One region of the Bacillus sp. VA15 genome, then DNA from elsewhere that is predicted to be linked to it. Evidence: predicted binding sites of a transcription regulator. Region 1 holds the regulator's gene; each other region holds the start of a gene.
What was found. Region 1 encodes Rex, which represses fermentation and respiration genes when NADH is low (regulators of the CRP and FNR family bind a similar motif). Its sites were predicted from a motif close to TTGTGAAATATTTCACAA; they were not measured.

Region 1 (3,282 bases):
TTTCTCCTCTTGTGAGCTTGAACGACACTTCTGTTAAAAGCGGCGGCTGGTTTTCATAGCTGATTGTGAGATCCTGAACGCGCAGGACTTCATTTCCGCTCTGTTTTGTAATATCAAAATGAAAGTTTGCGGATTTTTCATCGCCGAGCGGTTTTGACATGACTTCCATTCGCTCCAGCTGCTTTCGGCGGCTTTGCGCTCTTTTTGTGGTAGAAGCTCTCGCAAGATTTCGGTCTACGAAGTCTTGAAGCTTTGCGATTTCATCCTGCTGCTTTTCATACACTTTAAGATCTTTTTCATACTGCGCGGCTTTTTGGTCGAGATAAGCGCTGTAGTTGCCGTGATATTTTTTGCTTTCAGCTCTTGATACCTCGTATACTTGGTTTACTACTTTGTCCAAAAAGTAGCGGTCATGCGAAACGATGAGAATGGCGCCTGAATAGCCTTGCAAATAATGTTCAAGCCAGGTTAGTGTATCAATATCGAGATGGTTTGTCGGCTCATCGAGAATGAGCAAATCAGGCTGTGTTAACAGAAGCTTACCAAGGGCCAGCCTTGTTTTCTGCCCCCCGCTGAGGCTTTGCACCTGTGTTGAATCGTCAAAATGGCTGAAACCAAGTCCGTGAAGCACAGATCTGACATCCGCTTCATATTGATAGCCGCCTTTATCTTTAAATTCCTGCTGAAGCCGGTCATAGGTTTTCATGATGCTTTCCAATTCACCAGGATCAGCTGCCGCCATTTTTTCTTCGATAGCCCGCATTTCCTTTTCCATTGCTTTTAAGTGGTCAAAAACAGTCAGCAGTTCTTCTTTTATGGTAAGCTTAGAATCCAAGCCCGTATGCTGGGCAAGATATCCCATTGTAATATCTTTCGGTTTAATGAGTTCGCCCTTTTCATACGAAAGCTGGCCTGCGATAATTTTAAGCAGCGTGGATTTTCCCGCGCCATTTCTTCCTACAATGGCGACGCGATCACGATTTCTGACTTCCAGCTTTATATTGTTTAAAATAGTATCAGCACCAAATGATTTGGATAGCTGATTAACTTGTAAGATCATCATATTATTTCACCTCTGCTATAATAAGTTAAGTGTAGCTTATGAACCAGAAGTCAGCAAACAATACATTGGCTGAATAAGACATAGAGAAGAAAATAGTGTATGATCTGTTTAAGGAGAGTTTTAATATGAATGGATTTTCTCATTTTAATGAACAGGGCAGAGCCCAGATGGTGGACATCAGCGAAAAATCTTCGACTGTCCGTACTGCGGCGGCTGTTTCAAGCGTACACATGAAAAATGAAGTGTACGAGAAAATACAAAGTCATGATATCGGCAAAGGAGATGTACTGGCTGTTGCGCAGGTGGCAGGCATTATGGCCGCAAAGCAAACGTCGAATATCATTCCGATGTGCCATCCGCTTTCACTGAGCGGGGTAGATATATCGTTTGACTGGAAAATAAAAGAAGCAGAAGTTATACTTCATATAAAAGCACAGGTCAAAACGAAAGGGAGTACAGGTGTGGAAATGGAAGCGCTCACTTCTGCATCGGTGTGCGCTCTTACCGTTTACGATATGTGCAAGGCCCTTGATAAGGGAATGGTCATCGGCCCTACTTTCTTGCTGGAGAAGACAGGCGGGAAAAACGGTGACTTTAAAAGAGAACTATCCGAGTATAATGTGGAGGACCAAAAATGAATAAGGATCAATCAAAAATTCCGCAGGCGACGGCAAAACGGCTGCCGCTTTACTATCGCTTTTTAAAGAATCTGCATGCGTCAGGAAAACAGCGTGTATCATCCGCTGAACTCAGTGATGCCGTAAAGGTTGATTCTGCCACGATTCGCAGGGATTTTTCCTATTTTGGAGCTCTTGGCAAAAAAGGATATGGATATAATGTGGATTATTTGCTGTCATTTTTCCGAAAAACGCTTGATCAGGATGAGATGACAGATGTCATCTTGATTGGTGTGGGGAACTTGGGAACGGCATTTCTTCACTATAATTTCACAAAAAATAATAACACAAAAATTTCTATGGCTTTTGATATAAATGAGAGTAAAATAGGAACTGAGGTAGGCGGCGTGCCTGTCTATAACCTTGACGACCTTGAACAACACGTAAAAAATGAATCAGTTGCCATTCTTACAGTGCCAGCAGTTGCCGCTCAATCCATTACAGACAGATTGGTCGCGTTAGGAATCAAGGGAATCCTTAATTTTACGCCGGCCCGTTTGAATGTGCCGGAACACATTCGAATTCATCATATAGATTTAGCTGTAGAGCTTCAGTCACTGGTTTATTTCTTGAAGCATTATTCAGTTTTAGAGGAAATCGAATAGAGGGAAAGGAGGAGCCCAAATATGCCGATCGGTCCTGGAAGCCTTGCTGTTATCGCAATCGTTGCTCTGATCATCTTCGGTCCCAAAAAGCTGCCTGAACTGGGGAAAGCTGCTGGAGACACACTTCGTGAATTCAAAAATGCTACTAAAGGATTAACGAGTGATGACGAGGAAAAAAAGAAAGAAGATCAGTAAGTTAGGATGACACGAATGAAAGTGAATCAAATGTCGCTGCTGGAACATATTGCTGAGCTTCGAAAACGATTGCTGGTTGTGGCACTGGCATTTGTCGTTTTCTCTATCGCAGGATTTTTTTTAGCGAAGCCCATGATTGTTTATCTGCAAAAAACGGATGAAGCGAAGGAGCTTACGCTTAATGCGTTTAATCTGACAGACCCGCTTTTTGTGTTTATGCAATTCGCGTTTATCATCGGGATTGTCCTGACCTCACCGATTATTCTTTATCAGCTTTGGGCTTTTGTGAGTCCAGGCCTCTATGAGAAAGAGCGCAAAGTAACGCTCAGCTACATTCCGATCTCTATTTTGCTGTTTTTAGCGGGCTTATCTTTTTCATATTATATTTTATTTCCTTTTGTTGTTGATTTTATGAAGCGGATCTCTCAGGATTTGAATGTCAATCAGGTGATCGGAATTAATGAATATTTTCATTTTCTTTTGCAGCTGACGATTCCGTTTGGACTGCTGTTCCAAATGCCGGTCATCCTCATGTTTATGACCAGGCTTGGAATTGTGACACCGATGTTCTTAGCGAAAATCAGAAAGTATGCGTATTTTACGCTGCTTGTGATCGCTGCCCTAATTACACCGCCTGAGCTTTTGTCTCATATGATGGTCACTGTTCCACTGTTGATTTTATATGAAATCAGTATTCTTATATCGAAGGCAGCCTATCGGAAAGCGCAGAAAAGCAGTGCTG
Region 2 (3,282 bases), on a different contig from region 1:
AGTGCCAAGTGAAACTAGGGGAATCTTTTGCCGAACGAGCTGCGGCCCGTCCGGCATGTCTTTTTTGACATAGAAAAATGGAGATAGCAGAACACCGGCTACAATTGTGATTTGCCAGGTCCCGGCTACGAGCCAACCTGGACCGTATGCAGCTGCAAATGTGATCGGCGCGTAAAAAAGCACGAAGCCGACAAAGCTCCATTTAATCCAAAAGAACGGCTTTTTCCGCATCTCTTGTAAGAGAGGGGCGAATGTCCCTCTCATGATGACTATCAAACATAAAAACGGAACCATAAAAATAAAGCGCAGCGAAGAGCTCCAAAGCCAGCTGCCTCCGGATAACTCCATGGCTCTGTTTAAAATAAAGGTAACAGCGAAAAAGAGTGAAGCCAATATTCCGATAACGATTGCTTTCATGATATCCCTCATTCTGGCATTATTTTTTTATACTATACTATTCGATATCGCACAGATCAATGGAGTCGTGAGAAAATAAGCATGTTTTGCGAACCGCTAAGTGTGGAAGACAAAAAATGGAGGTGAGATTGTTGGAAGCAAGGACACAGACGTACTTCTTTCAGGATGACGGCAGGATTCCGAATCACCCTGATTTTCCGCTTGTTGTGTATCAAAACGCACTCAAGGACACCGGTCAGGCAGAGCGGATCGTCAACCGGCATGGCTGGTCTAACAGCTGGTCAGGGAGTGTTTTTCCATACCATCATTATCACAGCAATACGCATGAAGTCCTGATTGCAGTTAGGGGAGAGGCTGTGATTCAATTTGGGGGAGAAAAAGGGGCCGCCATACCTTTCAAATCCGGCGACGTAGTCGTGATTCCAGCTGGAGTCGGCCATAAAAAGCTAAGCTCAAGCGCCGATTTTACCGTCGTTGGCGCCTATCCGGGAGGCGTTCAGTATGATATGAAGACGGGAGAGCCGAATGAACGGGAGGAAGCGATGAAACAGATCAAGCAGGTGTCATTGCCGGCGAAAGATCCGATCACAGGAAAAAGAGAACCTCTATTGGGAATATGGGTAAAGTGAAGGGGAGAAAATTGCTGGATTGTCAATAACTAGTGTCGCAGAAATGTTATGACATGGGCTCCATATAAATTAATTTCATAATCGAAGCAATTCACGTTCAAATTTTGTTCAAAAAGTGTTATCATATAGAAGGTAATCGAATTGGAGTTTTTTGTGTTTGCTATTTTCAGAGAGAGTAAAGGATTTTTGACTTATTCAATTGTTTATTTTTGAGATAAAAATAATACTGAATATGGCAAGATGAAAAACTGGGTAGTAAACATTTATTTTTGTAAATGATTGTGCATGAATTCACAATCCTTATTCTTATGCTTTCATGCATGAGACCAGGGAGAGGCACTACCCTTTCCAAAAAAATCTGCAAACTGCTTATAGTAAAGGAGAATTGGATATGCCAGAAACAATCGATCAAACAAATGCGTCTGTCAGCCAAAGCCAGCAAGATCTTATTGATCAGCTGTTAAAGCCGGAAGTTCAAGAATCACTGACCGTTTTAGTTGACCAGCTTCCGAAGCTGACTGAGTTAGTGAATATTTTAACGAAGTCTTATGATTTCGCTCAGTCTGTAGCAACTGACGAAGTGCTAAAAAGCGACACTGTCGGTGCTATCACTGAAATTCTTGAGCCTGTAAAAGAAACAGCGAAAGAAGTAGCTGCGACTGCAATCGAAGCGAAAGACCGCGCGGATGCAAGCAACGAAACGATTGGTCTTTTCGGCCTGTTGCGCATGCTGAAAGATCCTCAAGCTCAAAAGCTGTTCCGTTTTGCTAACAGCTACCTTGAAGTCATGAACGAACGCGAAAACCAAAAATAATCTCAGATTCAAATTGATATAAAGGACGGAGGATATACGATGTCAAAACATATTGTCATTCTAGGCGCTGGTTATGGCGGAGTTCTTTCTGCTCTAACAGTTCGCAAACATTACACAAAAGAACAAGCACGCGTGACTGTGGTAAACAAATACCCAACTCACCAAATCATTACGGAATTACACCGTCTTGCAGCAGGCAACGTGTCTGAAAAAGCGGTTGCAATGCCATTAGAAAAACTTTTCAAAGGCAAAGACATTGATCTTAAAATCGCGGAAGTAAGCTCTTTCTCTGTTGATAAAAAAGAAGTTGCGCTTGCTGACGGTTCTACATTATCTTACGATGCGCTTGTTGTAGGTCTTGGTTCTGTAACAGCTTACTTCGGCATCCCAGGTCTTGAAGAAAACAGCATGGTATTGAAATCTGCTGCTGATGCGAACAAAGTCTTCCAACATGTTGAAGATCGTGTGCGCGAGTACTCTCAAACGAAAAACGAAGCTGATGCAACAATCCTTATCGGCGGAGGCGGCTTAACAGGTGTTGAGCTTGTCGGTGAGCTTGCTGATATCATGCCGAACCTTGCGAAAAAATACGGCGTAGACCATAAAGAAATCAAATTGAAACTGGTTGAAGCAGGTCCGAAAATCCTTCCTGTTCTTCCGGATGATCTTATCGAACGTGCGACTGCAAGCCTTGAAAAACGCGGCGTTGAGTTCTTAACAGGTCTTCCTGTTACAAATGTAGAAGGAAACGTGATTGATCTGAAAGACGGATCTAAAGTTGTTGCCAACACATTTGTTTGGACTGGCGGCGTACAAGGTAACCCATTAGTCGGTGAATCAGGTCTTGAAGTGAATCGCGGACGCGCGACAGTAAATGACTTCCTGCAATCTACATCTCATGAAGATGTATTTGTTGCCGGTGACAGCGCAGTTTACTTCGCTCCAGACGGCCGTCCATACCCGCCAACTGCACAAATCGCATGGCAAATGGGTGAGCTGATCGGTTACAACCTATTCGCTTACTTAGAAGGCAAAACGCTTGAAACATTCAAGCCAGTAAACTCTGGTACACTTGCAAGCCTCGGACGCAAAGACGCGGTTGCCATCATTGGTGCTAATTCTACACCGCTTAAAGGTCTTCCTGCTTCCTTGATGAAAGAAGCAAGTAACGTACGCTACTTAACACACATTAAAGGACTTTTCAGCCTGGCTTACTAATCCTTTTTGTGGACTCGGGCATTGCCAAAAGCGTTCCTTTCGGAATGCTTTCCGGCAATGTCTTTTTTTTATTTTTCTGCTAACGTTAACATTTCATTTTCAAAAAAGAGATTGATCCTAGAGGAATATAAAGGTAAAATAAAATTAAATCAAAATGTTAACGTTAACATTTTGAAATAGAATGAAAGACGGTGAGGACATGGA
Region 3 (3,282 bases), on a different contig from region 1:
AATCTGCGCCCCTGTGATTACAGGAATCCCGATCGCCCCAAAGGCTCCAGAGGCTGCGTTCGCAATCAAGCAGAGAGCCGCCGCTTTTAACGGTTTAAAACCAAGTTCGACGAGCAGCGCCGCACTAATCGCAATCGGAACACCAAAACCGGCCGCGCCTTCTAAAAACGCGTTAAAACAAAAACCTATTAATAATAGCTGTAATCGTTGGTCAGGCGAAATGCCGGCAATGCTGGAACGAATAATGGTAAATTTCCCGGTTTTCACTGCGATTTTATACAGCCACACCGCCATCAGAACGATGTAGCCAATCGGCCACAGCCCGCTCCCGATTCCTAGCAAAACAGAAGAAATTGCTTTTTCAACCGGCATATGAAATGCCAAAACGGAGACGAAGAAACTGACGGCTAAGGTAAGAAATGCCGCAAGAATGCCTTTCATTTTAAAATCAGTTAAAGCCAAGAGAAAAAAGAGAATCGGAGTGAGCGCCACAAGTGCGCTCACATACTCGTTTCCAAACGGATCATACAACTGCTCCCACATTGACAATCAGCCCTTTACTCTATAGTTGCGATTAGTTGACCTTTTGTTCTGCAAAATGAGGTTTTAAAATGTTTTTAAGGACACCTGCGCTGTGAAGGAACTGTTCTTTTTCTTTCTCATTTAAGTTCAGCTCAGTGATGCCTGCAATACCTCCGCGGTTTACGACAGCCGGAACGCCGATGTACACGTCGTCTGCGCCGTATTGTCCGTCTAAATATGTGCTGACAGTTAAAATGCTGTTTTCATTATGAAGAATGGCTTTTGTAATGCGGGCAAGGCTCATCGCAACACCATAATAAGTCGCACCTTTTTTCTCAATGATATGGTAAGCGGCGTTTTTCACGTCATCTACGATCTGGTCAAGCTCCTCTTGTTTATACGCATCGTTTTTCTCAACGAGTTCACTGACCGGCACACCACCGACATTCACGTGGCTCCAGACAGGAAGCTCTGTGTCGCCGTGCTCTCCGATAATATGCGCGTGCACGTTTTGAGGCGCTGCGCCAAAGTATTCGCTCAGCATGTAACGGAATCTCGCAGAATCTAGTGTTGTGCCGCTTCCGATCACCCGCTCTTTTGGCAGGCCGCTGAATTTCCATGTAGCGTAAGTCAGAATATCAACCGGATTTGTCGCGATTAAGAAAATGCCGTCAAATCCGCTCGCCATGACTTCACTGACGATACCTTTGAAAATCTTTAAGTTCTTTTCTACTAATTCAAGGCGTGTCTCTCCAGGTTTTTGGTTTGCTCCGGCGCAGATGCAGACAATATCAGCATCCTTGCAGTCTTCATATGTTCCGTAAGATGTTTTGACCGGTTGCGGCGCAAACGCCTTTCCGTGGTTTAAGTCCATCACATCGCCCATTGCTTTTTCTTTATTTAAATCAATGACCACAAGCTCATCTGTGATCCCTTGGTTTATTAACGCAAATGCATAACTGCTTCCAACAAAACCCGCTCCGATTAAAGCTACTTTATTTACATGTTTGTTCATCATTAATCATCCTTCCAGGGTATGTTTTTCTTTGATGTTTGTTTGTGAAGTATTTCACATTTATATTGTGCAACATTTCACAAACTATTGCAAGAGAAAAGTTTTGTCTGATTTATGAACAAAAAAAGAAACCATCAAGGATGGTTTCTACCGGTAAGTCCCGTCTAACCTTGCCCTCAATGAGGAAGAGAACCGCTTAAGCCAGAGTCGTTATATAAGCCATTTTGCACGTAATCAAAGCCAGGCTGGTTCTGTCCGGGCACTTGGGCGCTGCCATTATTAAAAATCACTTTGGCGTTCGTTGTATCCGTATCCGCAGGCAGCGTCAGCGTGTAAATTCCATCTGCATTCTTAGTCATTGCTTTTCCCGGCCAGGATCCGGTCAATTCTATTGCCCGGCCCCCATCATGTTTATAGATATAAGCATTTACTTGGCCCCAATGATTTGGATTTTGATAGCCAATGGTTTTGGCCGCAGAAGGGTCTCTTTTTACAAAGCTGTATTCCTGAGTCCTCGTTACACCATCACTGTTCGTTCCTGTTAACGTGATGGTGTATGTTGTGCCAAACGGATCTCCTTTTCCGATCGTTAAGTGGTCTCCATCCTTAAACGCTGTCTCTTGCCCATTATTGATTTGATAAACGGCTTTTGTTGTATTCGCATCTGCACGCAGAGTGATCGTCAGTTGATCGTTGAAAGAATGTGTTACACCTGTTTTGACATTCTCAAGGAAGACATGAGGCGCATTTGCAATATCATCAGAATAAAGAACAACTACAGATCTGGCATTAATCGTGCCTGTCAATTTGCCGTCTGTTACTTGAAATGAACCGTTCCCAGCTTTATTATCATACCTGCCATCAGGTAATTTCGTTGACGTATTGATGGTAACAGAAGATGAACCTGCATTTGCCAGCACAACGCCGTGCGAGCCGCGCTGATTCATGAATATCTGGTTGTTACCATTCGGGTTCGAGAGTTCCTCAGGCTGTCCATCCATCACATTGTGAAATCTATTGACCGCAGTGATAGCCTGATCTTCAAATAAAGCACTCCCACGATCGCCTATTTGGCTTTTCCCCGGGAATCTGACACCATTTCCGCCGCCCTCAGGTCTGGAAAAGAAGAGAGGCGTACTGCCTGAGCGAGAAGCAATCACTGCCCAGCCTAAGCGAATATCGTCATCGCTCATCCATGTAGACTCTTCCTCATCATTGGCATACGTATCATGCGATTCCACCCATGTGACTAACTTGTCGGCAGACACCTCTGATGCATAATGGGAGATATTCGACACGCTAAGATTGCGATTCTTTAACGCGGACCTTATGGAATGTCCATAATTAGATGCTGTCACATTCATATAATTCGCATATGCAGCATCTCTGGAGGCACTATCTTGCAGGATTTCTCCGTATTGGAACTCCGCAGATGTATTTGTGATATTCGGCCAAAATTGACTGCCGTAATTCCCGTCATCCGGAAGCTCTATATGTTTGGCCGCATCATATCGAAATCCGTCTGCGCCGTCATTCAATGCTCTTTCTAAGAAACGTTTCAGATAGGACTGTACTTGTGTATTTTGTGTATTCCAATCATATAGCCCCAGCAATGAATTCTGCGTGACATCCCATCGATCGGACCAGTTTTTAATTTGTGTGTTTCCATGTGTCCAATTTGGAATACTCTTAATCTCATTGGAAATCGCGGCATAGTCACTGGTGGTATGATTGATAACCGCGTC

Region 2: AC0DBE_RS08585 (DUF1641 domain-containing protein) is a predicted target of Rex. The motif match lies at 1,326-1,343, and genes of this name have one in related genera.
Region 3: AC0DBE_RS11350 (L-lactate dehydrogenase) is a predicted target of Rex. The motif match lies at 1,580-1,597, and genes of this name have one in related genera.

What each region holds. Positions count from the first base shown of each region.
Region 1 is NZ_JBVQPQ010000005.1:286,633-289,914, reverse strand. It holds gene AC0DBE_RS15145 (ABC-F family ATP-binding cassette domain-containing protein) at 1-1,063, opposite strand, end outside; gene moaC (cyclic pyranopterin monophosphate synthase MoaC) at 1,189-1,701, shown strand; gene AC0DBE_RS15135 (redox-sensing transcriptional repressor Rex) at 1,698-2,345, shown strand; gene tatAY (sec-independent protein translocase protein TatAY) at 2,367-2,540, shown strand; gene tatC (twin-arginine translocase subunit TatC) at 2,547-3,282, shown strand, end outside.
Region 2 is NZ_JBVQPQ010000002.1:712,127-715,408, reverse strand. It holds gene AC0DBE_RS08595 (DMT family transporter) at 1-417, opposite strand, end outside; gene AC0DBE_RS08590 (cupin domain-containing protein) at 549-1,046, shown strand; gene AC0DBE_RS08585 (DUF1641 domain-containing protein) at 1,438-1,860, shown strand; gene AC0DBE_RS08580 (NAD(P)/FAD-dependent oxidoreductase) at 1,900-3,078, shown strand; gene uxaC (glucuronate isomerase) at 3,278-3,282, shown strand, end outside.
Region 3 is NZ_JBVQPQ010000003.1:328,316-331,597, forward strand. It holds gene AC0DBE_RS11345 (L-lactate permease) at 1-543, opposite strand, end outside; gene AC0DBE_RS11350 (L-lactate dehydrogenase) at 575-1,540, opposite strand; gene amyE (alpha-amylase) at 1,714-3,282, opposite strand, start outside.